DNA from 3 places in the Alteromonas sp. AWQ4_252 genome. Region 3 is predicted to be linked to each of the others. Evidence: predicted binding sites of a transcription regulator. Region 3 holds the regulator's gene; each other region holds the start of a gene.

Region 1 (11,092 bases), 490 kb from region 3:
ATCACATTAAATCCAGGTTCTCAAAAACGGCCGCGATGACGCCAGCCCACTGGCTTAAGATAAAGCGAGATCTGATTAAAGGAAATATAGGACTAGCATCGGATATGGGAGAGCTTCGCATGCATACCCTGCGCGTCGCACTTAAAGGCGATATTGCTGACGACCAGGAGCGGGAGCAAGCTGCTAAAGAATGTTTTGATTGTTTCTATACCGCAAGAAGTAACTTTACCCTGCATGCAGACGTCCATGATGTACTTAGCAAGCTATCGAAGAAAATTCCTCTTATCGCTATCACCAATGGCAATGTTGACCCGGAAAGAACCGGAATGACGCCCTACTTTCAGAGATTTTTACACGCTAGCCTGACCTATAGAGCCAAACCTGCAAACGATATGTTCAACAAGGCCAGTGAAATGTTGTCATTGCCTCCCCAGCGTATTCTTCATGTGGGGGACAACATGGAAAAAGACGTGATGGGCGCCATCGACGCGGGCTTTCAAGCGGCTTGGCTAGCGGTAAACCGGCCCATGGATATTCGTTCTGAGCGGGTATCAGTACTTCCCCACATAAGCTTGCAGTCGCTGGGTGACTTACTGCACCTACTACCTTAGCAGGCGCCATTACACCCATGACGCAAAGTGCCACCACCTGGTGCTGTCAAAATACGCCTCGGGGAAAAATTAATTGTTATCGTCGCTTATTGCGCTGTCTTCCAATACGTTCTGACGCATAGAATCACAAGGGCGCTGGCAGCCTGGCCTACCGACGACTTTTGCGGGTACTCCAACCACTGTAACGTGAGGAGGAACACTGTCGAGTACCACACTACCCGCGCCAACTTTAGCACCTTCACCAATTTCAATGTTACCCAGTATTTTCGCCCCGGCACCTATCAAAACACCCTGACGAATTTTCGGGTGACGATCACCAGATTCGTTACCGGTTCCGCCCAAAGTAACACTTTGCAGTATTGACACATTGTCTTCAATCACTGCGGTTTCACCAACAACAATACCCGTTGCGTGATCAAACATGACGCCTTTACCCAGTTTAGCGGCGGGGTGAATATCTACACCGAAGGTCTCTGAGTTTCGGCTTTGCAGAAACAATGCGAGCTGTTCCCTGCCATGTTGCCACAAATAGTGCGCCATCCTGTGCACCTGAACGGCATGGAAGCCTTTAAAATAGAGTAAGGGCGTCAGGTAGTCCTTTACCGCGGCATCACGGTTAAACACGGCCTGGATATCTGCGACGGCAGCATCTGTTATGCCCGGTTCCAACAAATACGCTTCGTCGAAGACTTCTCGAATGGCAAGGGCCGGCATGACGTCATCTGCCATCTTGTTAGACAGAATGAAACTTAGAGAAGACTCAAAATTGTGATGAGTCAGAATACACGCGTGAAGATAACTGGCCAGTAGCGGTTCGTTTTCGGCTATCTGTTGAGCTTCCCGTTTGAGGGTCAACCAGAAATCGTTATTTGTTGAAAGCGCGTGCATGGAGTGATCCTGTGTGTTTGTCTTCGCTGAGCGGCCTTAGAATAGCGACGGTGTTGTAGAATTCAAGGGCATGTCGACAAAAGCCTATCATTATCGTTAAACAACGTGGCAATGAGTTTTCCTTATAACTTATAAGGAACATTCATAAACCTGACCAGCCGACCCTGTTTGCTTTTCAAAGTTTACTGTAATTATTACACCAAGTATCCTTTGTCAGATCAGGCATTTTGTTTACCTCCCTAGATTATAATCGAAAGATCATAGACTTAATACACCCAAACCTATTTGGAATATCCTTTGCTTCACCCAAGCTACTACCTGTTTCGAATCTCTATCCCGGTAGTAGCGCCATGATTTTATGGCTTATTCACGTCACTCACAAAGGAGGACATTATGAACAGTGATCGCTTTGAAGGTAACTGGAAAGAGCTTAAAGGCAAAGTACAACAGCAATGGGGTAAACTCACTGATGACGATCTGGATAAAATTGACGGACGTCGTGAAGAACTAGTGGGTAAAATTCAGCAAGCCTACGGCAAAAGCCGTGAAGAGGCAGAGAAAGAAGTCGATTCTTACATGAACTGATCCCCTTCAGAATTCGTCTGTGTTACAAAGCCGCCTCCCCGCGGCTTTGTTTGTAGTAACTCTGTCTAGTCTGGCAAAGGATTCCTGTAAGGAAACGCCATTACAAGTTCCGACAGCTCACTGGCGTCAGCAACAACCATTTTATCCAGCAAGGATCTCACCCAACTTTGCGCTTGCACTTGATTAATATTAAGCGCTATAGCTATGTCCTCCATGTCAGCCTCTTTATACAATAAACGGGCAATGAGGGTTTCCTGCTTACTCAATTCAAAATTGTTCTCGACCCTTCTCCAATCCGGAGCAGGTTTAACAATGAAACGAATAAAGAATAATGGTTCTTCGCCTCTTACATCGTTTTTTGCGCATAAGAAACTAACTCTGATAATCAAAATTGCCGTGAGATTTTCATCAGCAACCAGATTCTTTTCAACATCAGTTTCAAGGGGATGTTCATAAACACGACTCAACAACGAAATTAGCTGGTTGTAAACCCGGGGAGTCGAGAGAACCAGCTTATTAGCTTTGAGATGAATACAGTCGCTATCTTTAAGATAGTATTTTGCGCCTGAATTGGCTGCCAGAACATTCAAGTGCCGGTCGCAAACAGCAAAAGGGGCCTGCACATATTCGTACACATTTTGTGCAATATCTCTGTCACGATTAAATAACTCTTCATCGCGAAAGAATCGCGATGCTCTTATTAAATGCGGCATTAACTGTTGAAGTAAATTGATCTCGCGGTCTGAAAAAGGTGGGGCTCCCGCTGAACGACTGACACCGAAAAAACCCTCATAGTTTTCATCTTTCAGCACCACACCTACAAGTGTCTTATCTGAAGACACAGGGTCCGTTACGTTTTCACGAAAGTCGTCGTGAAAAGTCTGAGAGGATGCTTCTTTATACGTAGTATTAACATACTCCCCTTCCAACTTTGTAACCACCAACTGGAACACGGGGTCTGCCATGAAGTTATTCAGATAGTAATCAATTGCTGATTCCGGCAGAGAAACATTGGATTTTATTTTAAAGGAGAGAATGGTTTCGGTGGATACATCCCTTAATATTAGAAACGCTTTATTAGATTGAAAAAGTACATTGCACTTTTCAAGGACATTTCCCCAACGACGACCAAGGGCTGCATCGTAAATCTCAATAATCAGACGACTAATACTTTCATTGTCGTCATCGATAGTACATTCAACGCTCATTACTGTGCCTTATGCTCAAGACCGCCGAGCAAAATGTGAGTGTCGACGAAAACATACCTCCTTTACATAAACTGTTGTCAAATAGCTAGATGTGTACCTGAGGTAGTCGTTACATCGACCTTTATTCATGAACCATAACGCGGTAACGACCAACACACATTTATACTTTAGTTCAATAAACAGACAACTCATGCCCCGATAACGTGCTCACTGTATAAATCAACAGCCTGTTCTGGCATACTTGCGTGGCTTTGAAACAATGAAACCGGTGACTCTGCCAATGGATGTATCTTTACTGCTCGACGACCTCAACGACAAACAACGGGAAGCGGTAGCCGCTCGCCCGTCTAACATGCTGGTTCTGGCCGGTGCTGGAAGTGGTAAAACCCGGGTACTGGTTCATCGCATCGCGTGGCTGATGGAAGTGGAGAACATAGCGCCTTTTTCTATTCTCGCTGTAACCTTTACGAACAAAGCGGCGAAAGAGATGCGTGGCCGTATCGAGCACCTGATGAAGCGTAGTCTTCACACCATGTGGATGGGTACCTTTCACGGCTTAGCCCATCGGTTGCTGCGCGCTCACCATGGGGAAGCAAATTTACCTGAAAATTTCCAAATTTTGGATTCTGATGATCAATACCGGTTAATTCGCCGCATTCTCAAAGCTATGAATTTGGACGAAAAACACTGGCCCCCAAGACAAGTGCAATGGTACATCAACGGTAACAAGGACGAGGGCCTTCGTCCTCACCACATCGAAACACATAACGACCACACTCAGCAAAAAATGCGCGATATATATGCAGCCTATCAGGAGAGTTGTGATCGTTCAGGACTAGTGGATTTCGCTGAATTGCTATTGCGGGCACATGAATTATGGGCCAAAAATCCAGAAATTTTGGCCCATTATCAAAAGCGCTTCAGGGCAGTGCTGGTAGACGAATTTCAAGACACCAATAATATCCAGTACGCTTGGTTACGCATGCTTTGCAGTAATGGCACTAACAACATAATGATTGTGGGCGACGACGATCAATCCATATACGGGTGGCGTGGTGCCAATGTGGATAACATTCATAAATTTCTCAAGGATTTTCCTCAGCCAGAAACCATCAGACTGGAACAAAACTATCGCTCTACCAGCACTATTTTGAATGCTGCAAACGCAGTTATCACTAATAACAGTGGGCGTTTGGGCAAGGAACTTTGGACCGAAGGCGCAGAGGGAGAACCGGTTTCTGTTTACGCCGGATTCAATGAACTCGATGAGGCCCGGTTTATTGTTTCGCAAATTAAAAGCTGGCTGCAACAGGGTAACACTCTGACCGAGAGCGCCATTTTATACCGGAATAACGCACAATCGCGGGTACTGGAAGAAGCCTTACTACACGAAGGACTGGCCTATCGAATATATGGCGGCCTGCGATTCTTCGAGCGTCAGGAAATTAAAGACGCCCTTGGCTATCTTCGTATGATCAATCATCCTCACGACGACGCAGCTTATGAACGCGTTGTGAATACCCCCAGTCGCGGTATGGGAGAAAAAACACTGGCTTCTATCCGGGAAACGGCCAGACAACACAATTGCTCACTTTGGCAGGCGAGTAACCTACTGATTTCAGAAGGGGCACTTAAAGGGCGAGCGGCAAATGCACTGCAGAGCTTTATTTTGCTTATTACCGAACTCGAACAGGCAGTGAACGACCTGCCCCTTGAAGAACAGGCCGATAAAGCCATCCGTCAATCAGGTTTGTATGCTATGTATCAGGCTGAAAAAGGCGAAAAAGCCCAGGCGCGATTGGAAAACCTGGAGGAACTTGTCACCGCCTGTAAACAGTTTATTGTGCCGGAAGAGGCCGATGAAATGACGCCGTTAAGTGCATTTCTCGCCCATGCCTCCTTAGAGGCAGGAGAAACCCAGGCCGATTCCAATCAGGATGCTGTACAAATGATGACGATCCACACCGCTAAAGGGTTGGAATTTCCCTTGGTATTCATGGCTGGTGTAGAAGAAGGCATGTTCCCAAGCCAAATGACCAATGACGAACCTGGCAGAATGGAAGAAGAACGACGACTGTGTTACGTGGGCATGACCCGGGCAATGCAAAAGCTATTTATTACTTATGCGGAGAGTCGCCGTCTGTACGGTCAAGATAAATACCACACTGCATCACGCTTTATTCGCGAGATCCCCGCTGAGTTCGTCGAAGAAGTGAGACTAAAGTCCACAGTATCCAGACCTGTGCATAATCGTTTTAGTCGGGTAACATCTCACGAAAGTTTTGAACAAACCGGGTTTCAGTTGGGACAAAGAGTGCTGCATCGCAAATTTGGTGAAGGTATTGTACTCAACTACGAAGGTTCCGGTGATCACGCCCGGGTTCAGGTAAACTTCGATGAATTTGGCAGTAAATGGCTGGTACTTGCATATGCAAAACTACAGCCAGCATAATTGCTGCCGATAAAACCACAATGATAAAGAAGCCTGAATAACTCCGGCTCTCTCCCATGGTAACTTGAGGCATAACATGCAGCGAAAAGTGCTGGTTATAGAGAACAGCTCCAAGAGTCTGCAGGTGGTATCCAAACTCGTTGCTAAAGCGGGTTTACAGGCCGAGGGCGCCGGCTCTCTGACCGAAGCAAAAGCTCGCTTCTCCGCGTCTATGCCTGAAGATTACCTCTGCGCCGTGGTGGCGTATGCGTTGCCCGATGCTCCCAGGGGAGAAGCCATTGATTTCACAATAGACGCTTTTATTCCAACCATCGTCGTTACCGACCTTGCAGAACCTGACGTTAGAGAGAGTATTCTCAGTCGGGATATCGTCGATTATGTGGTTAAAGAGAACCATCAGGTTTACGACTTTTTGAGTCGCTTACTCGCCAGACTTGAGAAAAATAAGAGCCTGGGCGTTTTAGTTGCTGATCACAAACGCAGTCGCCGAAGAGATATGGTTGCCTTGTTACGTCGTCACAATTTTTTGGTTTACGAGGCGAAAGATCAAGACGCAGCTCAACAGATGCTGGCTGAAAACGGGCACATACGATTGCTTTTGGTAGATGAGAGCCTCGACGATGATAAGGGCATTCACTTTACCGCGGAGCTAAGACGGGCCTACGCCAAAGAAGAACTGGCCATTGTGGGGATCACGTCAAAACAATCAGGCAATGCCACTGCTTCGTTCTTAAAAAGTGGCGCAAATGATGTGTTGCAAACCCCTTTTTATCACGAAGAGTTTCTTGTCAGGGTAATGCAGAACCTTGAACTTCTGGAAAATGTTGAAACCATCAGACGGGTGGCAAACTCAGATTACCTCACAGGTCTGCCCAATCGCCGTCACTTCTTCTATACCGTTACCACCCGGTATCGTCAACGTCCCCGGCCTCAGTCGCTGGCACTTGTCGACCTTGATCATTTCAAGAAAATCAATGATACCTGGGGCCATGATGCCGGAGATGCCGTGCTGAAAACGGTGGCAGATCTTATTGAAAGTCTTTTTGGCGATGTACCCGTCGCGCGCTTCGGCGGTGAAGAGTTTTGCATTTACTTGCCTGATATTCCCCAGGTGGACGCTGAGCGCCGTATCGAGGCATTTCGCCAACAACTTGAATGCAGCCCCGTGCTTTATAAAGACAAACTACTGGAAGTGACTGCCAGCATTGGCCTTATGAGCAATGAAAATATGGCGTTGGACAACCTGCTAAGCGAGGCAGATAAACTTTTATATCAGGCAAAGTCTCAAGGACGCAATCAGGTTTGCGCCCGTACAGACTGACGAACCTTGCGTTGTCCGCGGTAGGCCCGCAATGAATCAGCACTGAAAACCACCAGCGCGAGCCAGACAAAACCAAAGGTGACGAACCGGTATTGTTCCATTGTTTCGTTGTACACAAACAAAGCCAGCGCAAACATGATTGACGGGCCGATATACTGAAAAAAGCCCAGCGTGGAGTACATGATCCGCCTTGCCGCTGCAGTAAAACACAATAGGGGCGCGGTGGTAACAACACCCGCAGCCAACAAGAGCCCGTTAAGCGACAGGCTATTGGTGAACATGTTGCTTTGCTCACTGGCAAACCCTACCCAATAAACCAGAGCCAGCGGCAATAACATGACGGTTTCGATGAATAACCCTGGTAGCGAATCCACCGCAACTTTCTTACGAAGCAACCCGTACACACTAAAGGTTATGGCCAGAACCAGTGCAATCCACGGGACTTCACCATAAGACACCACCAACACAGCCACACCAACTATCGCCAGAACAACAGCCGCTTGTTGTAAAGGCCTGAGCTTCTCGCCTAAAAAAAGACGCCCGAAAAACACGTTGATAAGCGGGTTAATGTAGTAGCCCAAACTCGCATCGAGAATATGGTCGTTGTTAACGGCCCATATAAACAGCAACCAATTGGCTCCCAGTAATAAGCCTGCTACAAACAGTACTTTCATCACCCGAACACTGCGTACTGCAGCTATCACTTTTGGCCATTGCTTTAACACTAACACCATTACCAGCAGAATTGCGGCTGACCATACCACCCTGTGCATCAATACATCCATAGCGGGCAGGGTTTGTAGCTGTTTAAAATATACCGGTGCAACACCCCACATCGAATAAGCAGCTATGGCACTGAGCACCCCCACTTTTGTGGCACGTGCAGCCTGATCGGCAGCATTAGTCAAAACGAACTCCGTGGTGAAATTTGGTAGGAAAGGAACGATATTGTGGAGCCGGGGCTCCACAATAGCAAGCGACAAGCAGTCTACAGCAGAAAAATGGTACCCAACCCCAGAAATGCCACAAAGCCCACAATATCAGTAACTGTGGTGAGGATCACTGACCCGCTAAGCGCTGGGTCAATCTTTAACTTTTCCAATATCACAGGCAAAAATACGCCCGCCAGGGCAGCAGATACAATATTGACTAATATAGCCAGGCAAATCACAACGCCCAGCGCTCCATCAGCAAACCAGAACGACGCCACCACACCAATGATAATGGCCCAAATGATGCCGTTCAGGCCGCCAACTTTTAACTCTTTAACCATTAGTGCCCTGAAGTTTGCTTTGGTTACCTGCCCCAATGCCAAACCGCGAACAATCAGTGTCAGAGTCTGACTGCCAGCGATTCCACCCATACTGGCAACAACTGGCATGAGTACAGCCAGGGCAACAACCTGCTGCAATGTGCCCTCAAACAGCCCGATGAACCAGGACGCTAAAAAAGCAGTCAGCAAATTGATACCTAACCATAACGCACGATTGCGGGCACTTTTTGCTACCGGAGAAAACAAATCCTCGTCTTCGTCCATACCTGCAGATGCCATCACCTGCCGTTCATAGTTTTCGTTTACAAGTTCGCTGGCGGAGGTAACGTCTAACCGCCCAATCAACTTATTGCTATCGTCCACCACAGGTACGGAAGCAAACCCTGAACGCTGCACCATGAGTGACGCAGACGTAGTATCGTCATTGCCTTTTAAAACAGGCATGTTTTCCACCGTCAACTCAACTAAAGGCACGTGTTCTGGTGCACCAAACACTCGGGTTAGCTTTACGGCAGCAGAAAATTGTCCTGAGCGGTTGACCAGAAAAATAGTGTCAGCATGGGCCGGCACATCGCGCCTGATAAGTCGTAAGCCATCGCGCACCTTGGCATTAATTGGCAGTACTAACTGCTCGTGGCTAAGCCAGTGGCCAATTTCATTATCAGCAAACTGGGTCGCCTCGCGAAAAAATGCCTGTTGCTGAGTATCTAAGGCTGCCAGCGCCAAATCCATGAGTCTTGATGGCAAGGAATCCATCAACTCGAGGAGGTCTTCCGCTTCAATGTCTGCAAACATCAAGGTCCATTCGTTCTCAGGCGTGGCGTCGATAAGAATTTCCCTGGGATCACTTCGCATTTCCACCAGCACATCGATTTTGCGATCACGAGGCAGACTTTCCCAGGCTGAGATCCTGTTGTCCACCGGTAGTGATTCAAGCAAGGTGGCAATAGAGACATCATCTTCACTAAGCAAAGTGGAAAGAAATGCTGCTTCGTCGCTTTGCGAGTCGGAAACGAGTTCTTCGATGAGATCGGGTAATGGTTCAGCCATGCGGTTTCTCCAAGAAAAAAGGGTGAACACCCTGACGATTGACTATCTGATACGTACTTGTGGCAAGGATAATGTGATCACCCTAATCATAGTGCGCTCTTGTCGTCAGGCACATGCACACAGATGAGGCGAATAGTAGCTTTTTTTTCTGAATACACAACTACCTATCGCAAACTGTACTTCGAAGTTCGTGAATATCATAGTGAAAACACGTAAAATCCCTGGCGATGACTATTGCAACCTCCCCCGCAGAACCAAATTCTTCAGACTTCAGTGCATGTACGCCGCTTGAAGTGCTTTCTCGTGTATTTGGCTATAAGCAGTTCCGCGACGGTCAGGAAGCCGTTATCAACGCTGTCATCGAAGGCCGGGACGCACTGGTACTTTTACCCACTGGTGGCGGGAAATCCCTTTGCTATCAAATCCCGGCTCTGGTTCGGGAGGGCCTGGCTGTTGTGGTATCGCCGCTTATTTCTTTAATGCAAGACCAGGTCGAACAGTTAAAAGAGGTTGGCGTTGATGCAGCCTACATTAACTCCACCCAGGAACACGACACCCAACAAGGTATTCTCAATAGCATTCAGAGTAATACGCTGAAGCTTTTGTATGTGTCGCCAGAGAAGCTACTCACTCCATGGATGATGTCTTTTCTGCAACAACAGCACCTGGCGCTCTTTGCCGTTGACGAGGCACACTGTGTTAGCCACTGGGGCCACGATTTTAGGCAAAATTACCGCGCGCTCGGAACCCTGAAACAGCGTTTTCCTCACACCCCGGTCATTGGTCTTACGGCCACGGCTGATTCGGCAACCCAGGCTGATATTCTGGTTCAGTTAAACCTCACCGACCCTTTCGTTTACAAAGGCAGTTTCGACCGTCCAAACATTCGCTATCGGGTTATGCCAAAGTACAAAGCGTTCGATCAGGTTCGCGACTACGTGAAACAACAGGACAGCAGCGGCATTATTTATTGTAACAGTCGTGCAAAAGTTGACGATTTGTACGCCCGCCTTCACCGCGAGGGTATAAGTTGCGCTGCCTACCACGCAGGAATGGACGCTGACGAGCGAGAATATGTGCAACGGCGTTTTCTCAATGACCAGGTAGACGTGGTCATCGCCACGGTTGCATTCGGAATGGGGATCAACAAATCCAATGTGCGGTTTGTGGTTCATCACGATGTCCCGCGCAGTATTGAGAATTACTATCAGGAAACCGGCAGGGCTGGCCGCGATGGCCTGGAATCTGAAGCACTGCTTTTGTTTGATGAAAAAGATGCAGCCAGAGTAAGACAGTGGATTGAGCAAGGTGATACCAATGCGCGCCTTGACGTAGAGATTCAGAAGTTTGCCTCTATGGAGGCGTTTGCCGAAGCGCAAACCTGCCGTCGACAGGTATTACTAAACTACTTCTCGCAGTACAGCGATACGGCCTGTGGCAACTGCGATATTTGTCTCGACCCGCCAAAACTCATTGATGGGCTGGTTATTGCTCAAAAAATCCTGTCCTGTATTTTACGCCTCAACCAACAAGCGGGTTCGCAGTATGTTATTGATGTTTTACGGGGTAAAGCGCTAAAGCGTATTCACGAGTCTGAGCACCATACAATTAGTACTTATGGTATTGGAAAGGAACACCCTGACGGCTATTGGCACAGTATGATTAACCAGCTCATCCACCAGGGGCTGATTAGGGTTGACCTCA
Region 2 (11,092 bases), 1.7 Mb from region 3:
CAGGGTGTGCAGAAGAGCAAGAGCCAATACTGAGAGTGGCAACATTCAATGTGAGTATGGAAGCCAACAACTATAAAGATGTGAGTGAAACACCAGGCCCCCAAGTGCTTGAAGCGGTATTAGCGTCAGGTGAACACCCTCAGGTTAAAAACATTGCTGAAATTATCCAAAGGATAAACCCGGATATTATTTTACTTAACGAGTTTGATTATATTCCTGATGTATCAAAAGGGGTCAAAAAGTTCGTGTCTGATTACCTTCACGTAAGCCAACAAGGGCAAAAGCCTGTGAATTACCCCTATGTGTACATTTCGCCAGTTAATACGGGTGAGCCCACGCCATTCGACCTCGACAACAACGGCAAAGAAGAAAGTGTAGGAGGGGATGCCTACGGGTATGGACTTTATCCCGGTCAATACGGAATGGCACTGCTATCGAAATATCCCATTGACGTTGACAATGTACACACACTTACTGCGTTTAAATGGCGTGATATGCCAGATGCTTTGACTATCTTTGACCCTGATACCGGGCAGCCTTGGTATGATGAGGCAGAGTGGGCTTCGGTGCGGCTAAGCTCCAAATCTCACTGGGATATTCCTGTAAAGGTGAACGGTCAGACAGTGCATATTTTAGCGATGCATCCTACACCGCCTACTTTCGACGGTCCGGAAGATCGAAATGGCAAACGAAACGCAGATGAAATTCGTTTGATGGCAGATTATTTATCACCCTATAAAGGCCAGTATATTTATGATGATAACAATAAGGCCGCAGGTCTTACTGAGGAAAGTCGATTTGTGCTGGTGGGAGATTTTAACGCTGCTGATATTGGTGACAAACATCGTCCTGACGTCATTGAGCAACTCACGAAAAATCCATTGGTTAACAGTAGCCTGATACCTGAAAGTGAGGGAGGAGCGGAAGCCTTCGAAGAGTCATTCAGCAGTCGGTATACTGCATACTGGGGAGCGAGAGCTGATTACGTATTACCGTCTTCATATGGTATGGTACCTAAAGAGGGCGGTGTGTTTTGGCCTAAACCAGAAGATGCGTTGTATCGTTTAGTTGCAGATAGAAAAGCAAGTTCAGACCACCGACTAGTCTGGCTGGATATAACACTTATCGATTAATCGAGCGGGCGTTGGAAGTTCATCGCCCGTATAAACAGCAGAAACAACTGCTCGAAGAAAACTTATTGGTCCAGTGGTGTGTTGAAATCTTCAGATAATTCAAAGTCACCCGTCACGGCGGATAACTTGTTTTCACTATCAAAAGTCATGACTAGTTGCTTTTGGAAATCTTTGCCTCGTTTTTCCATGCCTCTTTTCATGTCGTACACATAGTACCAGGTATCCTTGTCAAAAGAGTCTTGTACCATTGGATGGCCCAATACATAGATAACCTGTTCCTTCGTCATACCTACTCTTAATTTCTTCACATCCCTCTCATCGAGAAAGTTGCCTTGGGGAACGTCTATGCGATAAATCCAGTTAGAGCAGGCAGTAGAAAAAAGAACAGCGATTAACAAAATGGCAGATTGATACAGCTTCATGGGTGAATTTATCCAGTTGTGCTTAATTTTAGTGTCGTGCATGACATGAAGAGGATTTTCTCTTCTCTATTATTGTCGCGAAAAACTACGCGAGAGCATGCTACCCAATCACCTATGACCAATCAACTGCTTATTAGTTCGATTCTGCACTTTGTACTAGCGCTTTTTTGTTTGCGTACGTAAACTGTTCAATATTCCAACTGCCCAGGCACCGATTAATGAGAGTACTCCCCTTCACATGGCTGTGAATACAGAGAAAGTCATCAGGATCACCTTTTTATTTCTGCTACTTTTAACATCCCACCTTGCTGTGGCTGATGAAGCGCGACCTGTTGCTTTAGAAGAAAAACGGCTCAGTGCAGACAATACCGACCATACAGATCCTTCTTCGTTGATTAAACTTGGTGAAGTGTATTTGTACCAAGAGCCAAGCCAGGCCCGAGAGCTTGCACTACAAGCCTTGTCATTCACTATTGAAGATGAAAAACTCCAGGCCCAAGCGTCAAGATTGGTGGGCATGGCAAATATGTATCTAGGTAAAAACGACGCTGCATTTATGTATTTGGCGAGAGCGCTCGATGCGGCCGAAGCCACCAATGACGCACATTTGCTATCCGTGAGCCACCGTTCAATAGGGGTTTATTACGAACTGATCGTTGATTACGACAACGCAGTTAAATACTACATAGAAGCAATAAAATTCGGAAAGCTAAGTAACAACATTACCGATCTGGCCATGGTCTACAACAATTTAGGCAATGTACTCAATTCGCAGGGGGATTACGCAGAAGCCGCAGAATACTTTGAACAAGCTGTAGCCATTCACAAAAACACCGACAACCATGAAATGGCAATGAATGCCAGTGTGGGCTTAGGTGTCTCATATTTAAAACTTCACTATTATGACAAGGCGCTAAAGCTCTTTAAGTCCATATTAGTGGATGGGAATCAGATTTACGATTTCACTTATAGCGAAGCAAGTGTAAACCTTGCCCACGTTTACCAGGCGCTCAGTAGACATGATGAAGCCATTGCTACCTATAAACACGTAATTGAAGATCCGCGCGGAGGTTCTTACCCCCAAGCGCTTGCAGCGGCGTATCTAGGACTTGCAAAATTGTATACAACCCTTGGTCAATTCAATGAAGCGATATCGCTTTACAGGAAAGGGATAGATAAGGTTAAAAACAAAACATCTGTGGAAAGTGAGATTGAACTGTATGAAAACCTTGCATTGCTGGAACTGAAGCTTGGCTTTTATGAAGAGGCGGCTAAAACGCAGGCTGAATATATCGCGCGGCGAAATACCATTCAGCCTGTTATACAGGCAGGCATGATAAAGGAATTGGAAGATAAGCTAACCTCGCAACAAGAACTGACGAGTTTGCAGGAAACTTTACTTCAACGAGAACGCGAAGCTAAACGTGCATCACTGTTTCTGTTCATGGTTATAGTAATATCGTTGTTGTGCGCGGTGTTATTTTTGACCCTCCGATTACGCCAGCAGAAATTGCTAAGGTTGGAACAAGCCAATGCTTCTTTATTGATTGCTTCTGAGACAGACCCACTTACTGGTATCGGCAACCGGCGCTTCCTTGAAAGAAGACTTATGGCCATGGGTTCAGACCATGGCAAACTGGCTTTTCTTTTGTTAGATGTCGACCATTTTAAAGAGCTTAACGACACCTATGGACATGATGTAGGGGACGACATCCTCGTGCTACTGGCTGGAAGATTAAAAGGTCTGTGCCGAAAAGCAGATGCTATTGCCAGAATAGGTGGGGAAGAATTTGTAATTTTGTTGGCTGATTCAAACGAAGCTGATTCGGTCCAGTTCGCTGAGCGTCTACGCAGTGATGTTGCTGATATAGTCACCCCATCGGGTGCTAGAACTACGGTCAGTATCGGTGTAGCCGTTGGCGATACCAATACAGCCAATTACGATGTATTGTATAAGCAGGCTGATATTGCCTTATATCAGGCGAAAGCCGAAGGACGAAATTGTGTACGTATTCACACATAGCAATATCACACCAACGCTCTGATTACTTTTATCGCTCAGATAATACCTGGTTGTTGTAATAAAACGCCAAAAATAGGATGCCTGAACAATAATTACTCTATAGCTCGTGAATTTTTTGACTATTACTTCCAACTCAAGCCCCATCTGATATTGTGTTCATCACAAATCGTCATTTTTAAATAACATTTTTTTACCCTACAACCGTTGTTATTTATTTTCACTAGTGGCGATTTGATAACAAGGAAATTAATAAATGAACATTAAAAAATTTAGTCTTACCATGCTTGCCATTGGTATAAGCATGTCGTCATTCCCAATCCAAGCGAACAATCACCCGAACCTTATTCTCACCGAGCAAGGTGTGGAACGAATGAGAGATAATTTAGGGCAGGTCCCCTTATTTGATAAGAGCCTGGCAGTTGTTAAGCAAGAGGTAGATGCTGAAATTGAACTGGGTATAGATACGCCAATTCCAAAGGATTTTTCAGGCGGATACACCCATCAGCGTCATAAACAAAACTTTTTTATAGCCCAAAAAGCGGGTGTGCTTTATCAAATATTGGAAGATGAAAAATACGCAAAGTATATTCGCGATATGCTGTTCCAATACGAAGCAATGTATAAGGGTTTACCGCTACATCCTCAAGAGCGGTCATACGCCAGAGGTAAGCTTTTCTGGCAATGTTTGAATGACAGCAATTGGCTGGTTTACATGAGTCAGGCTTATGATGCTATATACGATTATCTTTCTGCTCAGGAACGGCAAACGCTAGAGGATAATTTATTCCGCCCATTTGCCGATTTTATTTCGCTGGAAAATCCTCAGTTTTTTAACCGCGTCCACAATCATAGCACCTGGGGAATCGCAGCGGTTGGCATGATTGGCCTGGTGATGAATGACGAAGAACTTATTCAAAGAGCCTTGTACGGTATTGACAATGATGGTCTTGAGGTGGGGGGAACCGATAATGACGGTGGCACTATCAAGGTAGAGGGGCAGCGCAAAGGCTTTTTTGCCAACCTTGAAGAACCGTTCTCACCTGACGGTTATTACACAGAAGGGCCCTATTATCAGCGATATGCCATGTATCCGTTCCTCATTTTGGCGCTGGCTATGGAAAACAATCGACCAGACCTAAAAGTACTACAACACAAAGATAATGTGCTGCTTAAAGGCATTGATGCACTACTAAATTTATCCGATGCCGATGGCGAGTTCTTCCCACTCAATGATGCCCAAAAGGGCATGTCATATAAAAAAGCTTCTTTAGTAACTGCTGTTGATTTAGCCTATTTTTACGGTGAAAAAGATCCTCGATTACTCAGTGTTGTAGAGAAACAAGGCGAGGTTTTATTGCAGGAATCTGGTCTTGAAGCTGCGATGGCATTGCGAGATGGCAAGGCCGAGCCATTCGTGAAAAGTTCGGTAAATTTGAGTGATGGCCCAGATGGCGACCAGGGTGGTGTAGGTATTTTGCGGTATGGAGACGAAGAACTAACTTTGGTATTTAAATATGCTGCGCAAGGGTTAAGCCATGGGCATTACGATAAGCTATCTTTTTCTCTGTACGAACGAGGAGAAGAAGTTTTGCAAGACTACGGTCTGGCAAGGTTTGTCAATATAGGTCAAAAAGGTGGAGGAAACTACTTAAAAGAAAATACCACCTGGGCTAAAACGACAATCGCCCACAATACCCTCTCGGTGAATGGAAAAAAACACTTCGATGGTAAATACCAAGTCGCAAGCCAACATCACTCTGAGTTATTTTTCTTCGACGCTGAGAAGGATAACGTAAAAGTTGTCAGTGCTACGGAGGAGAATGCGTACCCGGGTATTTTCATGCATCGCACTATGGCAATGATAAAAGACGAAAACTTTGAAAAGCCGTTTGTGTTGGACATATTGCGGGTGAAGTCTGACGAGGACAATCAGTACGACTTGCCTTTTTACTACATGGGGCAGGTAATAGATAAAAACTTTACCTATCAATCGCCAGAGTCGCTTTCCCCATTCGGTGAAGACAATGGCTATCAGCACTTATTTGTTGAAGGCTTTGGTAAGGCTAACCCTGGTAACACCAAGTTTCAGTGGTTAGGAAGTGGTAAGTACTACACATTAACAACAACCACACGTGCTGAAGACGAGATATACCTAACACGAATTGGTGCCAATGATCCAGACTTTAATCTACGTCGGGATGCTGCCATTACGCTTAGGAGAAACGACACGGCGAACACTGTGTTTGTTTCTATTGTAGAGCCTCACGGTTCGTACAGCCCGGTTAGCGAATCGTCAATTAACTCCAGAAGTAGTATCGAGAAATTAACAGTGGTTCTTGATACCGAGGATTATACGGGGGTTTCTATTACTGATGTTAAAGGAGACACGCAACTGTTTATTGTCTCAAACAATAATAATAGCAACCTGGCAAAACACAGTGTGACCATTGAAGGTAACACTTACAGTTGGTCAGGCCCGTACTTTTATCAGTAGGCGTTATTAAAGTAACCTTACTGCTGGGAGCTTTCCCAATAATTCAAAGGCCTCATCAGAGGCCTTTGCTTTTATATCCTTTGACGTTGAATATCATCAGTTGTTTTCAGCACTTTGCAATAATTCTTTCGCGTTTGCCAACGCTGATTCTGTGACTTTGTCTCCGGCAAGTAAACGGGCTAACTCGTCAATTCTGTCCTGGCGGGTTAACGGTAGCATTTGCGTTTCTGTGGTATTGCCATCACTGTACTTAGTCACAAATAACTGATTGTGAGCCTGGGCGGCAACCTGAGGAAGGTGGGTAACGCACATTACCTGGCTTACGTTGCCGAGGCGGCGTAATAGTGCGCCAACAATCGCCGCCGTGGGCCCGCTAATACCGGTATCTACTTCATCGAATATCATGGTGGGTGTGGCTTGTTTATCACTGGTTAATACTTGTATCGCCAAACCTATGCGGGACAATTCTCCACCGGATACCACTTTTTCAAGCTTGTCTACACTTTGCCCTGGGTTTGTTGAGACCTGGAAGATAATGTCGTCCAGCCCATGGGCTGACGGCGTTTTATCAGCCTGATGATTCACTGCAATTGCCATAACAGCGTGGGGCATATTCATTTGTCTGATTTGCGTCTGTATAGCTGCTGCTAATTTTTCAGCACTCTTTGCTCGGGAACCAGATAAGGCTTCACACGCTGACAAGTAGTGGCTTTTTTCTTTTTCCACTTCATCAAGCAGCGATACCAGCCTGTCTTCGTCGTGACTTAAAGCGATGAACTCGGCAGACAATGAAAGGTGGTGTTCGTAAAGTGCTTCCGGTTTAACGCCGTGCTTTCTCGACAATTCCATTGCCTTGCTGTAACGGGTTTCGACCTGTTGGAGGCGCAAGGGGTCAATTTCAAGCTCATCGCAATAGCTTCGCAATTCTCTTGCGGCTTCCTCAACCTGAATAGACGCATCATTAAGTAATGCAATGATGGGGGTGAGAGCAGAATCATGGGCTTCTAGATCGATCAGTCTATCAAGTCCGTTCTGAATAATTGATAAGGCGTTGCCTTCGTCGTTTTCATACAAGTTATAAAAACTGGTTTGTGCTTGTTCCAGTAAAGCTTGCCCGTTACTCAATCTTCGGTGTTCGGTTTCTAACTCTGTAAATTCGCCATCTTCCAGAGCAAACTCATCGAGTTCCTGAACCTGATAGTTCAACAGCTGGTGTCTGTCTGCACGCATCTGTGCTTCTTCTTGCAACTGCTTTAATACTTTTTGTTTTTGCCGCCAACTGCGATAAGTGTCTGATACGTCTTTGAGCAGATCAGGGTGTGTGGCGTATTGGTCGACCAGATTGCGCTGATAATCTTCTTTTAATAGCTGCAAATGGGTATTTTGGCCATGAATAGCAATAACGTATTGACCAAACTGCTTAAGCTGCTGAAGAGAAACGGGGCAGCCATTGATAAAGGCTTTTGAGCGACCTTCACGGGATATAACCCTGCGAATGAAGCAGGTCTTTTCTTCTTCTTCAAGTAATTCCTGCTCTTCCAACCAGTTAAGGGCTAAGGGGTGTTTGCTGAGGTTGAAGTGGGCGATGATCTCAGCTTTACTGGCATCTTTACGCACAGAGCCTGCATCTGCTCGTTCGCCTAAACAAAGGCTTAGGGCATCAATAGCGATTGACTTCCCCGCACCGGTCTCGCCAGTGATGGCGGTCATTCCCGCTTCAAAGTTAACAGCGAGTTGTTTAACGACAGCGAAATTTTTGATTGAAAGCGTAACAAGCATGGGTCCACCGCAGTATGTTTATACAGTACTTGTAAATATATACAGTATCTTTGGGATGTAAAGTGAAATTAACTTGCATCTGAAGAAATCATCAATTTCCTAGCAAATTCGCACCTACGAAAGAATTCCTGGTAAGTACTGCATTGCTAGTAGGTCACTTTCACACTACATTGCACAGAACCGAGCTTGCTATAAAAATTACTTTAACATCACTATCCAGTACTTCACTAAGTGTTAAACTAATTTATCTCGATTCGTCTATTGCATGTTAACACGTCGAAACCTCCCTCCCATTGAGCCGTTGAACAATAGTGTCGTTAATCACATCAGGGCATTCAACTTGTGGCGTATGACCACATGAGTCTATGATATTAAGCGTTGAATTTTCGCAACATTGGTGCGCAGCAAAAGACGCTCGGAAGGGAATAACTTTATCGTTTCGTCCATGGATAAACGCAACAGGACAGTGAAGCTTTCTTAGTATTTTCAGGCTCTCGTTGACCAATTCTGGCCGTTGTCCACGTAGGTTGTTGATTATACGAACACCTTGTAAAAACCCTCGTTGCTTTTGTTTTTTTGACGTGTTGCGCTTAATCGCCGCCAATATCTCTGGGTTAATATCAATCGTATTGTCGAATATAGCATTTACCTGATTGGTATACGCCACCTCGCCCGGTGCGGTTATTAGTTCACCTAACAAAGGCAAACACATGATTCTAAACGGTACGGGTGAGTCTTTTGACAAGGTTGCAGCATTGAGTAAGAAAAGACTTCTTACTCTACGACCTGCTTTGTTTGCGATTCTAAGTGCAATAGCGCCACCCATAGAGTTACCTATTACACTAAAGGCTTTAACCTGTAGCTGATTCAGCAAGGCTAGCCCAAGCTCTGCAAACTCATCTAACGAGCTTAAAGGGGTTCCCTCTGATGACAACCCGTGTGCTGGGTAGTCCCACGCAATCACTCTCACCCCTTTTTTGGCAAGCAAGAATTGGTAAGTCCACAACTCTAGCGAAGCTCCAACACCAGTACAGCAAAAAAGAACTGGACCTTCGCCGCCAGAATCTTTGTATCGAATACTGTATCCTTTATGTTCAAATTGGTAAGTTTCGGGTGACTCTACATACATCGACCTACTTCCCTTGCTTGGTTCTTTTTAATACGCGCTATTCCCAGCAAATCACTGGTTTGATTGATACGCCGGTCTCGGTATCTTCAATTGCCTGATTAATGTGCTCAGGTGAATAAAACTTAATGAGTTTTTCAAAAGGAAACACGCCTTCGGCTTGCCAATCGATCATTTGCGGAATAAAGGTATGTGGGTTTACTGAGCCCTCAACAATGCCAATAAGGCTTCGACCACCGCTCATAAAATGAGTTTCGTTAAGCTTAATTTCTGCATCTGGGCCAGAAGCACCTAAAATTCCACAGCGGCCCATTGGCGCTAACGATTCAACAGCATCGCGAATAACCTCTGGGATCCCGGTAGTGTCGAGTGCGAAGTTTACGCCGTAACCAGTAATTTTAATTATCTCTTCTGAAGCTTTCGTCGAAAGGGGGTCAACAACGTGTGTAGCTCCCAGCTCTTGTGCCATTGCTGTTCGCTCTGGTTTGGTATCTACGGCGATAATTGAAGAGGCGCCAAGCAGTTTTGCTGTCATTATGGCCGAAAGTCCAACTGATCCTGTACCAAATACAACAACACTTGAACCAGCTTTTACTTGCAGCGCCTCATAAATCGCACCTGCGCCGGTTTGAATACCGCACGCCAATGGTGCTATTTCTTTCAAGTTTGCAGTCTGTGGCACTTTAACAGCGTTAGCTGTGTGACAAATAGCGTAGGTAGCGAAAGAAGATTGCCCAAAAAAGTTTCCATGTATAAGTTCGCCTTCTTGACTTAGCGCACTGGTGCCATCTTCTCTTTCGGCAAAAAAATTACGAGGGAAGAATTCATGACAATAGCTATAGGCCGATTCGTCACAGCTAGGGCAGTGATTACAGTAGTTAAATGTCATTACTACATGATCGCCAGGTTTCATATGGGTGACATTTTCACCCACTGACTCGACGATACCCGCACCTTCATGTCCTAACACAACCGGCATGGGAGTAGGAAGAAGTCCGGCTTTTACTACAAGGTCGGTGTGGCAAATACCTGTAGCGACAACTTTAACGCGAATCTCGTCTGCACGAGGTTCTTCTATTATAATTTGTTCTATTGATAATGGCTGAGAACTATCTCTGGCAATAGCGGCATTTATTTTCATCTTTTTCTACCTACCCTTACTTCGGTTCAACTCATTATTGAAATGAGTACATATAAAGTGGTCTAACATATGCTAAAGACAACATGTCGTTTAACGCGTTGACCTTAGTTCATAGGCTCACACTAGAATGGCTTCATTTGCGCCGTTCTCTTGACTGTTACCCACTGCCAATGTGTATATACCTCTAGGTCAGCAGGGCCGCATATAGCGCTACCATTTCCAGAGTTACCGCATCCGCCAAATGGGTTTACACACTCGTCATTCACAGTTTGATCGTTAATATGGAGAAGACCAACATTCAACGACTCGCCTATTGCATGAGCGCGAGCTAGATCATTTGAAATGACCGCACCCGCAAGACCATATTCACCGTGATTTGCTAACGATATTGCTTCCTCATCGGTTTTAAATGTTGTGATGTTGATTACTGGACCAAAGATTTCCTCTTCAAAGCTGCGCATTCCTGGTTGTACATTACTAAGTACAGTCGGAGAGTAGAATGTACCGTCGGCAACACCACCGGCTTCTAGCACAGCGCCTTGCGAAATAGAGTCGTCGACAATAGCACTCACTTTTGCAACTTGATTAGTGTTGATTAGCGGTCCGATAGCAACGGTTCCTGTAGCAGGGTCACCAACTGGGAGGTTTTTTGCTTTTTCAACGAGCTTTTCTTTTAAGGCGTCTGCAATTTTTTCGTGTACAAGTACGCGACCAGATGCCATACAAATTTGCCCTTGGTGCATGTAGCAGCCCCACGCAATGTTGCTTGCTGCTACGTCTAAATCGGCGTCTTCAAGCACTATTGTTGAACTCTTACCACCAAGTTCGAGTGATACTTTTTTCAAGTTTCTACCGCACGCTTCACCGACCTTTCTACCTGCGACTGTTGATCCGGTAAAACATACCAAGCCGATTTCCGGCGCTTCACATAGTGCTTGACCCGCTTCTACGCCACCAGGTATTACTTGGTAAAC
Region 3 (11,092 bases):
TCTGTTTTACCGTTAATGCCGGTGATATCGCAAAACACGTCATAAAGCGGAACCAGCGCAAAACCGAATCCAAACATCGCCACGACCACCACGAGTAGTCGAATGGTTAGTGATTGATTTTGCGCCGACTGCGTACTCACTGCTTACTTCACAACAGGTGGTGTTTCAAACGTATGATAAGGAGCCGGTGAGGGGATTTCCCACTCCAGACCTTCTGCGCCTTCCCATACCTGGTCGGAAACCGGATCACCCACCTTTTTACAGGCTTTTATAACAAGAGCCAGGAAGATAAGTTGTGACAATCCGAATGCGAAACCGCCAATACTGATCCACTGGTTATAGTCGGCAAACTGTAGGGAGTAATCGGGAATTCGCCGTGGCATTCCTGCCAGACCCACAAAGTGCATAGGGAAGAACAACACGTTCACCGATACCAGCGAGCACCAGAAGTGCCACTTGGCTAAAGTTATATCAAACATTTTCCCAGTCCATTTTGGCAACCAGTAATAAACTGCTGCCATGATGGAAAATATGGCGCCGGTTACCAGTACGTAATGGAAATGCGCTACCACGAAGTAGGTGTCGTGGTATTGAAAATCAACGGGTGTGATGGCGAGCATGAGCCCCGACAAACCACCTATGGTAAACAGCACAATAAAAGCCAGGGCGAACATCATTGGAATTTCGAAAGTCATAGACCCTCGCCACATGGTGGCTACCCAGTTAAAGACTTTCACCCCTGTTGGCACTGAAATTAGCATTGTGGCGAACATGAAAAACATTTCAGCAAATACAGGCATTCCGGTAGTGAACATGTGGTGTGCCCACACAATAAACGACAACAGCGCAATGGAGGCAGTTGCGTAGACCATAGACGCATACCCAAACAAGCGCTTGCGGGCAAAAGTGGGAACAATTTGAGAGATAATACCGAAAGCTGGCAGAATCATTATGTATACTTCAGGGTGCCCAAAGAACCAGAATATATGCTGGAACATAACCGGGTCGCCGCCCCCTGCAGCGTCGAAGAAACTGGTTCCAAAGAATTTATCAGTGAGCACCATGGTTACTGCACCAGCCAGTACAGGCATTACGGCAATAAGCAGAAATGCCGTAATAAGCCATGTCCACACGAATAGCGGCATTTTCATCCACGTCATGCCTGGCGCACGCATATTGAAAATGGTCACGATGACGTTAATGGCACCCATAATGGACGAAATACCCATAATGTGCACAGAGAACACAAACAATCCGGTACTGTCACTGCTGTAGGTAGTCGACAAAGGTGCATAAAAAGTCCAGCCGAAAGCCGGACCACCGCCTTCCACAAACAATGAGCCTAACAAAATGGCAAAGGCGAATGGCAGGATCCAAAAGCTCCAGTTATTCATTCTGGGAAGCGCCATATCCGGGGCACCAATCATCATAGGAATAAGCCAGTTTGCCAGCCCGGTGAAGGCGGGCATTACCGCGCCGAAGACCATGATGAGCCCGTGAACCGTGGTCATCTGATTAAAAAAGTTAGGGTCAACTATTTGTAAACCTGGTTGGAAGAGTTCTGCACGGATCACCATCGCCATTGCGCCGCCCACCAGGAACATGATAAATGCAAACCACAAGTACAAAGTACCGATATCTTTGTGATTGGTAGTCAGTACCCAGCGCATCAGGCCTTTTGGTGCGCCGTGATGATGGTCGTCATGCATAGCGTCACCGCCTGCTACTAACGTGTCTGTCGCTTTACTCATAGTTCGCTCCTACTTACCCGTGGCAACTGCGTTAACGTCTTTGGGCTGAACAATATCGCCGGTATTATTTCCCCAAGCATTACGCTCGTAGGTCACAACCGCCGCGATGTCCTTCAGCGACAGCATTTTTCCGAAGGCCTGCATAGCTGTGCCCGCTTTCCCGTTTAACACAATGTTGATATGGGCAGCCTGATCTTCCAGTACCATCGCGCTACCTTTCAATGGAGGGAAAACACCTGGCAAGCCTTCTCCGTTGGGCATATGACAAGCTGCACAGGTAGTGTTGTATACCTTTTCTCCAACCGTCATTAACTCATCCATTGTCATGTTCATCGCCAACAAGCGCTGCTCTTCTTCTTTGGCTTTTCTGACAATGTCTTCCTGCTCAGTCATCCAGGCTTTGTAGTCTTCAGGGGTTTTAGCAACGACAACCACAGGCATGAACCCATGATCTTTTCCGCACAACTCTGCACATTGGCCACGGTATATTCCCGGCTCATTTACTTTGGTCCAGGCTTCATTGATAAAGCCAGGGTTCGCGTCTTTTTTCACCGCAAAATCAGGCACCCACCAGGAGTGAATGACATCATCAGAGGTGATCAAAAACCGGACTTTTTGGCCTGTAGGTATGACCAGGGGGCGATCAACTTCAAGCAAGTAGTTCTCGCCTTTCTCGTACTTATTTTGAATTTGCTCTTGCTGGGTAGCCATTAACGAGTAAAACGAAACATCACTGTCCATATATTGATAATGCCATTTCCACTGTGACCCAGTGACTAACACGGTCATATCGGGTTCTGTGGTATCTTCCATGGCGATGAGGGTTTTAGCAGCCGGAACGGCCATAAAAATTAAGATAAGAAAAGGGATGACTGTCCAGGCTATTTCCACTTTCACATTTTCATGAAAGTGAGCTGGTTTCGCGCCCTTGGATTTTCGGTGCTTCAAAATGGAATAAAACATCGCGCCGAAAACCACCACAGCAATGGCTACGCAAATTGAGAACATCAGCATATGCAGGTCGTAAACCTGTCCGCTAATATCAGTGACCCCCTGGCGCAGATTCAATTGACCTGCTCGCTCTGTGGTGGACGCCGTTTGAGCAAGGATTTGCCAGGGCAACAATACCGTTGCCGCACCCAAAACCCTTGTTGCTATACTTCTGCGTTTTCTCACTCAACACCTCCGTGATGGAGGGTCATGTGTAATGCCGCTTCACAAGACCCTGACATTGAGACCATCCTGGTTGTTAATATTTATCCTGGATTGTTATTTTATTGTAAACAACAGTATAAGAATTAAACAGATTTAATGGTTTGTCTAGTCTTTCATTAAGAATTTAATGATTAATCTGCGCTTATCACATTCTGAGACAGCGCCTGAGCGGGGTGTGGATTTGTAATTCTTGCTATTGAATTCTGATTTATCGAATGTTTTGTATGTTTTTTAGACAGACCATTGAATTATCAACGCTTGTGAGGTTTCTTTTAAGAAAGCACCATCTTTGTGCAATGCGTGGGTAAAACGAAGGTTTTACTGCGAAAAAAAGCAGTGAGGCTTTGTTTTCATCGGCAGTAGACCGTTTTACTACATTGAATGAATTTATACAGGCCGTAATTGTAAGTACTGAGCACTACTGTGAGCCGAAGCACGTCCAGCAATAAAAACTGCAATACAAGGCGAGTTTCCTCACTGACGTTTTGAAACTATGGTGATATTTGTCTTGTGTAAATTGGCAACGCAGCAATCGGCATCCGCCGTATTCTGCCCATAAAAAAGGCAGCTAACGCTGCCTTTTGATAACTGTTCTGAAGAAATACGTCGCTACATCCAATCAGCGTTTCGAATAACGCCAACAGCCAGTCCTTCGATGTTAAAAGGCTCAGAGGCTAAATCGACTTTAATAGTATTAAAATCATCATTTTCTGCGTGCAGCCACACTTCACGACCTTTCTTCTCAAGCCGCTTTACTGTTACGTCTTCATCAACCCGAGCCACAACTACCTGACCGTTATGAACATCGGTTGTTCTGTGAACTGCGAGTAAATCGCCATCAAGAATGCCGATATCTTTCATACTCATACCATTTACACGCAGAAGAAAGTCAGCCCTGGGATGGAACAGATCAGGATCGACCTTATAATGCATTTCTACGTGCTCCTGAGCCAGGATTGGCTCGCCAGCTGCCACCCTTCCGATAAGCGGCAAACCTGCATCCTCTTCATTCTCGGCTTCTAACGGAATATTGAGTTTAATCCCACGGGATGTTCCAGCAAGGATCTCAATCACCCCTTTTCTGGCCAGCGCTTTCAAATGCTCTTCAGCTGCATTAGCAGAACGAAAACCCAGTTGTTTGGCAATTTCTGCACGAGTTGGGGGCATGCCGGTTTCCAGCATGGTGGTTTTGATAAGTTCTAAAACTTCCGTTTGTCGGGGTGTAAGTGGACGCATAAACAGCCTGTCTTTCTATACAGTTTCTGTAAGTATATACAGTTCAGTGTTTTACACAAGTAAAAACAATGTGTGGGTTCCAGTTTAGTACGAAGAAATTCCAGCAACATTAAACTCGATTACAGACAAGGATCAGGCATTCAGTTCACTCTGCTCTTGATTCCGGCACGTGCCATAACCAGATCGTCTATAATCATAAATGGCGTACACTTGCCAGCTATGCACTGCTGCTAAAGTGTACAGCAAAGATCAACACACCCTAGTGCAAAGTAAAGGTGACGGTGAGTTGGACTTGGCTATAGATGTCCTTTAACACCAGTTTAATCGCGGTGAATTGCAGATCATATGTACTCAGATTACGGGCGCTTTGCCATGGCGTTTTCTTACCATACTGGTGGGCTCTGGGGTGGCCGTATAAAAAGGTACGATCTAACCTAATCACCTCTCCATTTGGTTGAACACCTTGCCATTCAGCTACTATGCCGAGGGCTTCATCGACGGCTCTGAACATGGCGCCTGAGCCAACTTTAAAGCGCACCGCGAGTTTATCTCCCGGCTCTAAACTATGGCCTTCAACTGAGGTAAATCCTTCTTCGCCATTGGCGAGCTCACTTAGCACTCCACTGTTGACTACATCAACTGTTGTGGTACTGGCCGAAATGTTTGAAAACTCCTTTAATAACGCCTCAAGGCTTTCTTGAACGCCTGCAAATCTGGACACCATTTCTGCAATAATTTCATGTTGTAGGTGCTGGTATTGATCATCCTCGTCTTCTGGCAGCGCCTTTAATGCAGTCAGGCAATTCGTTGGACCGTCTTCTGCCCAAACGCAATCCCATAACAGCTTTAAAAGTGTGGTGCGGTAACCTTCTTCTAAAGCAATGGCTTTATCGAGATAAGGTTTGGCAAGTGCAGGTTGCGGGGCGTCAAACCTGTAATCGAGCAAATACCGGTATGCTAGTTGATATGCAGCATCGGCATTATCCAGGTCTGCGGCCTGGGTTAATAAAGTAATGCTGTCGGACACCGGCGTCACCGATTCTCTGGCGTTTAACTGGCTCAGTGCCAGCCGATAGATGGCTTCAGGTTGACCGGTAGCGGCCGCCTGTTGGTAAAAATATGCAGCCCGTTTTTCGTCTCTATCAACGCGGTACTGGCCAAAAAAACCATTGGCGACTAACAACAAATCTTCGGTGAGTAATTTTTGTTCTTCTTCAGACGTTTCTTCAATGCCTAGTGGTGCGATAGACAACTGGCGACGAATAAAATCATCAATCATAACGTGCTCATGCTGATCGCCGCTCCAACGAGAGTGGCCATGTCCGGTGCGTTTGTAGTATGCGTGTTCAAAGGGTTTACCGAGCTTGGTTAAAACATAATCCAAGCGCTGAGTGTGCTCAAATGCTGCAACATCGTCGTTATAACCTGCGGTTAATAGCAAAGGTTTGGTGATCTTGTCGGCAAGATACAGAGGTGAAATAGTAAACAAGTCCTCATTGTATTCACCAACCGTGTTTTCGACTTTTTCTAACCATTCTTCGCTGGTTTTCAGGTTGCTCTGGTTGAACATCAGCGGCAGGTCATATACCCCAAATCGAGCGACGACACAGTCAACCAGGTCGGGATGTAAAATGCTCAGCATTAACGCCGAATAACCACCGTAACTGGCCCCTATTGCACAACGGTTTTTAAAGGTGTGTTGTTGTTCAAGCTGCTTAATGGCTTGTACGATATCCTGTTCGATCTGTTGACCAATTTCTCCTACACCACCTTCACGGAAGGCTTTGCCAAATCCAAAAGAGCCATGATAGTTTACCTGTAATACGGCATAACCACGGGTAGTGTAAAACTGGACTACGCGGTTGAATTCAGCGGTATCCCGCACGCCAACCGGTCCGCCATGGGGCATTACGAGGAGTACCTCATTGGACTTGCCGACCGCAGGATAAAAATAGGCTTCTATCTGGTTATCAGCAGACTCAAAGGTCATTAACCGGGCTGTGGAAAAAACATATCCATCTAACTCGGGTTGTACAGAAAATAACAATCTGGCGACTTTTGCCTGCACATCATAAACGTAGAGATCAGCCGGTGCATCCGCAGCATAGGCCGCTACAATATATACGTCGGCTTCAGCACTGTAATCAACCAGCACCGTATTTCGCCCGGTAAGGTTAGCATTGAGTACTGACTGGCGGTAACCATGCACTGAGTTGAGATATTCCACAGTGAGCTCGCCGCCTTTGTAGTAAGAAACTGAGGTAAGTTGACCAGTTTCATAACTAACCTCGGCTGAGATCAAATCGTAACTTTCATGCTCGTACAATACTTCACTAAAGGTTTTAGTTGGGATGTTATACCGGTAAAGTGCAATTTTATCGGTAGAAATATCACTGAGTACCGCCAGGTTGTTTTTGTCGATAAAACCCATGGGTTTGAAGGTGTATTCAGTATCAAAATCTTCCAGCAGGGTTTGCCATTCAGAATCATGCAAAGCGCGGTATTGCAGGGTGAATGTCTCTGCTTCGCTATCGTAGCTTAAGCCCAGTAATTGGTCTGATGGTGAGTCATAAAAGTAAAACGCGGCCTCATCAATAAGGTCGTGTATTTCATTTCGTCCTTTCCAGTCTGGTTGAGACAGCGCTATGGGGTCAGTCACATAGATCTCGGTATCGCCTTTAGGCGGCTTATAGGCAAACACCAGTTTTTCCGGCTCGGAATAGGCGCGCCCCAGCACATATCCGCTGTGACGAATTCGGTGAGAAGTGAAAGAAGGGGTACCGTCTTCATTAAAACTAATTTCAATGATGGTCATCACATTAACACGACGGTCGTTAACAAATACCGATACTTCAAGATACAGACGGTTAGCGGTGAGCCAGAAATACTCGGCAAGCTGGCCGCCTTCACCCAGGTCAGCAAGGGGAATAAAATTGTCAGTTTTACGATCAATCAAGCCAACCCGGGAGTTGTCTTCATGGTATTCAAATACCGCCACGTAGCTGGCATCAGGAGATAAACTTGGTGATCTAAATTGCTGATTTGAGAAAATTTTGGAAGCCGGAACCGGGCTCTCAACCTTGTTTTCTTTAATCTGTGCCAGCGCATTACACGATAAAAACAGTAAAACCAACAGCCATTTATTCATCGGTGGCCTCCAACTGTTCTATGAACTGGTAAAACTTGTCTTCCCCGGGGCCGGCATAAACCAATGAGCGTTCCCCTAACAGGCCCGGAAAGTACTCTTCCATATAGAGTTGTGCGCCAGCGGCTTGGTTTTTTAGTTCCACATCGTTGGCGAAAAACCAAAAAGACGGGCGATTAACGGTTAAATGGCCGATGTAATTGATTTGTCCGGGGGTAATTGTAAATTGCCATATGTCGTCTTCAAGCTTGGTCCTGAAGTAGAAGTTATAATTGATTTGACCCAACCGATAGTTACCTGCAGGAACCGGGATTAATATATAATTTTCTCCGGCAGAGAGATCCTCTCGTGTTAGCTTGAGGTCTTTTTCACCCCAAATATACAATGCATCGAGAGAGTAATTGTTCACCAGACCAATCAGCAGATATCCCTCCTGATTAGTGGACAGGCGATCGTCATCCTGTTTTTGCGCAGAGACCTTGGTCGCTCCACATCCGCTCAGTAAAGTGGTTAATGCGAGAAGTAATACTAACCACTTAAGATGTCGTCCTTGCATAGAGCTTTTCCGTTTATTTTCATTATGAATCGTTACTTTATCAGTGGGTTACATGTATCTCAACGGTATTCACTTTTGATAATCACGGTTTTTACTTTGAAAGTGGTCGGTAAAGTATTCGCTATAGGCAGTCGAGGCAAAACCGGCCAACCTGCTTATTATAGTGACCAAAATGACTTGACCACTACATACCCATATCTCCTAAAAGACGGCATTTTCATCAACCCACAATCTAAAACTATCTTAACCGGAAAAAATGGAGGACCAGCAAACTTCTTAACTTGAAAACGGCTACTAACCTATTGATTTTCCGTGACCCAATATTTCACTCTTAACTACTACCGACAGCAAGCAATCAATTTACAGAATCAAAAACAATCTCACGATTTCTTCGCTTCTGGTGATGCAACAATATGGTGGGAAGTAACCCCCGCAGGGTAAAGCAAGCTGCGTCGGAATGTGGTTTTAACTTCCGCAGAAGTGAAACCCGCATTGTGTACTATCTTCTTCAGTGAACGATGAGAGTAGCAGCGCAAATTAGATACGAGACCGTCCCACAGTAACATCACGGGGACAATTGGAATTAGATAGGTGAACACAGCCGTTACCAGCAACTGTCGCCGCTCTGTAATAAAGGGCAGCAAAATCATTGCGATAAGGGGGCCGAATAACATAGAAAGATAGCTTACAAATGCATTGTCGCAGTACTCAAGTACCAAGATGTCATCACCGTGGGACAAATTGAGTTTACATATTTGAGCGACCTGCTCATCGTCGAAATGATGAAAAGCGTTGATAAAAATTTTCGGGCAGCGAAAATCCGGGTTGTCCTGCAGCACATCAATAGACTGCTCTAAATAGTGAATACGCGAGTCTCCGAGGTTATTGATGTGCTCTCTGAATTCCGGGTTTTTGTGGATCATAAAATCCGACAGGTAAAATTTAATGTCTTGCTGTTTCATCTCTTTAATGAGCAGCGCATCTACATAACCACTTCCGGCGCAGGGGTCGAGTACCTTGCCGCCAGATTTTTCGATGAAAGCATTCAGCTCTGGCATCCAGAGTTTGTGGTAGCCAAAGATTTTGTACAGCGCGCCCATAAAGCGGCGCAAAAACGCGTGGTAAAATTCAGGAACCCAGAATAAATCACCGAATTCAAATAGTTTTCTTTGCATACTGTCCCCGCTTTTCCTTACTTTTCACTCACCTCTAATCGGTGATCGCGTTCGGGTGATAGTTCAATTATGGTCCAAGTTTGTTACAAAGCACGCTATCGTGACAGTTAAACTGAACTTTTCTTGTATGAGACGCGTTTATTTGGTTATGAAAACATCTATTAAAGCAAATATCACAGCGTATTTCGTCGTATTGGCTCTGTTCGCTGTTCTCGACGGCTTATGGCTGGGCGTTTTAGCTATGCCTTGGTATCAATCTGCCTTTGCTGGCTTGCTACGAGATAACTTTATTGCCTGGCCTTGGCTCGTATTCTACGTGCTTTACTGCGCTTCTATAGTGTTTCTGGCTATACGCCCTTATGCGAACCAAAACCTGATCCGCACCAGTGTCGCAGGTTTTGTACTTGGTGCAACTGCTTACGGAACTTATAACCTCACTTGCTACTCTATACTGGCTCATTGGCCACTTTCGATGACAATCGTAGACTGGATGTGGGGAACATTCGCAACAACGGTACTGGCCACTGCCGGCGGATGGGCTATGAAGAAAATTCATTGAACTGTCATGTTAGAATCGTGACAGTTCCTCACGTAGACACTATCATGACTTTCCTACCTTAGTTCATCTGGATCGCCGTATAAGTGTGGTAAACTACGCCGGTTTTCATAATACAGGATTTACTCTTCATGTCGTGGATGCGCAAAACGCTGCTGTCGGTGTTTCATTATCCCGTTAAGCTTTTAGTCAAAGATCACAGTATTCCAGCCAATGTAGAATCTGAGCTGGGTATAGACAAAAGCAAGCCTATTATTTATTTGCTACCGACAAATTCCGTTACTGATCAACTTGCTTTGCGCATGACAACGGAGAGATTAGGTTTACCCAGCCCCACGTCTGAGATCTCGGTGGCGGGCAAAACGTATCCCAGTAGCGTTTTTTTACGAAAAACAGAACCTCTGTTTGTAAAAACCGCCTCCCATACAGATGTAGATTCAGTGTTCTCCAGTCTTTTTCATCTTCACCGGGATCATCACGATGTCGACGTACAAGTGGTCCCCGTGTTTGTGTCTTGGGGTAGAGCGCCAGGTAAAGGCACGCCGGGACTGAGCGACCTGATTGCCCATCACGCTTCTCCAAGCTGGCTTAGAAAATTATTCATAGTGCTATTTCTGGGCCGTGATAATTTCATAAACTTTAGCAAAGCCGTATCAGCGCGAGAAATGTCAACTCAGCGGGGTAGCGACGAATCCATCGCTCACAAACTCATACGCGTAGCAAGTACTCACTTTCATCGAAAACGTCAGAGTATGACGGGTCCTACACTTCTTGAGCGCCAGGAATTATACAATGCCATATTGGGCTCAGAAAGCGTGAAGGAAGCCATGTATGAATCTCAGCACGCTAGAAAGGGCAAGAAAAAGACCGAAGATCCCCGGGAAACCGCCAAAGAGTATATTAACGAAATTGCCGCTGATTACCGTGAAGGACTAATCCGTTTTGGCGATCGCATTCTCACCCGTATTTGGAATAAAATTTATAATGGTATTAGTGTTGGCCATGCGGAGCGCATACGCGAACTGGCAGCGAATGGCCACGAGATTATTTATGTACCGTGTCACCGCAGCCACATGGATTACATGTTACTGACATACGTAATTTATCACGAAGGTATGGTAACGCCCCATATTGCTGCCGGGATCAACCTGAACTTCTGGCCAGCAGGCCCCATTTTTCGTCGCAGTGGCGCATTTTTTCTTCGCCGGAGTTTTGCAGGCAATCAGCTTTATACTGCAGTTTTCAGAGAATACCTTGAGCTACTCTTCAACAAGGGCTATTCAGTCAAGTATTACCCTGAAGGTGGCCGCAGCAGAACAGGGCGTTTAATCCCACCAAAAACCGGAATGCTCGCCATGACAATGCAGGCAGTACTCAAAGGTGTAAAACGCCCGGTCAGTATCGTACCTGTGTACATCGGGTACGAAAATGTCATGGAAGTAAAAAGCTACCTAAGCG

The links. Region 3 encodes LexA, which represses DNA repair genes until DNA is damaged. Its sites were predicted from a motif close to TACTGTATNNNNATACAGTA; they were not measured.
Region 1: a site for LexA is predicted at 3,501-3,520, ahead of uvrD (DNA helicase II). Genes of this name have one in related genera too.
Region 2: a site for LexA is predicted at 7,879-7,898, ahead of recN (DNA repair protein RecN). Genes of this name have one in related genera too.

Annotation. Positions count from the first base shown of each region.
Region 1 is NZ_JBSWSV010000001.1:307,790-318,881, forward strand. Features, by position in the region: gene ACXACM_RS01445 (HAD-IA family hydrolase) at 1-611, shown strand, start outside; gene cysE (serine O-acetyltransferase) at 681-1,499, opposite strand; gene ACXACM_RS01455 (CsbD family protein) at 1,893-2,084, shown strand; gene ACXACM_RS01460 (hypothetical protein) at 2,150-3,292, opposite strand; gene uvrD (DNA helicase II) at 3,573-5,744, shown strand; gene ACXACM_RS01470 (GGDEF domain-containing response regulator) at 5,821-7,065, shown strand; gene rarD (EamA family transporter RarD) at 7,041-7,973, opposite strand; gene ACXACM_RS01480 (magnesium transporter) at 8,054-9,388, opposite strand; gene recQ (DNA helicase RecQ) at 9,616-11,092, shown strand, end outside.
Region 2 is NZ_JBSWSV010000001.1:2,514,544-2,525,635, forward strand. Features, by position in the region: gene ACXACM_RS11215 (endonuclease/exonuclease/phosphatase family protein) at 1-1,133, shown strand, start outside; gene ACXACM_RS11220 (outer membrane protein assembly factor BamE) at 1,196-1,555, opposite strand; gene ACXACM_RS11225 (diguanylate cyclase domain-containing protein) at 1,794-3,578, shown strand; gene ACXACM_RS11230 (alginate lyase family protein) at 3,832-6,072, shown strand; gene recN (DNA repair protein RecN) at 6,169-7,851, opposite strand; gene ACXACM_RS11240 (alpha/beta fold hydrolase) at 8,120-8,980, opposite strand; gene ACXACM_RS11245 (NAD(P)-dependent alcohol dehydrogenase) at 9,018-10,118, opposite strand; gene ACXACM_RS11250 (benzaldehyde dehydrogenase) at 10,241-11,092, opposite strand, start outside.
Region 3 is NZ_JBSWSV010000001.1:794,776-805,867, reverse strand. Features, by position in the region: gene ACXACM_RS03530 (cytochrome c oxidase assembly protein) at 1-140, opposite strand, end outside; gene ctaD (cytochrome c oxidase subunit I) at 144-1,751, opposite strand; gene coxB (cytochrome c oxidase subunit II) at 1,761-2,876, opposite strand; gene lexA (transcriptional repressor LexA) at 3,576-4,202, opposite strand; gene ACXACM_RS03510 (alpha/beta hydrolase family protein) at 4,462-7,350, opposite strand; gene ACXACM_RS03505 (hypothetical protein) at 7,343-7,903, opposite strand; gene ACXACM_RS03500 (hypothetical protein) at 8,284-9,078, opposite strand; gene ACXACM_RS03495 (DUF2177 family protein) at 9,227-9,637, shown strand; gene plsB (glycerol-3-phosphate 1-O-acyltransferase PlsB) at 9,766-11,092, shown strand, end outside.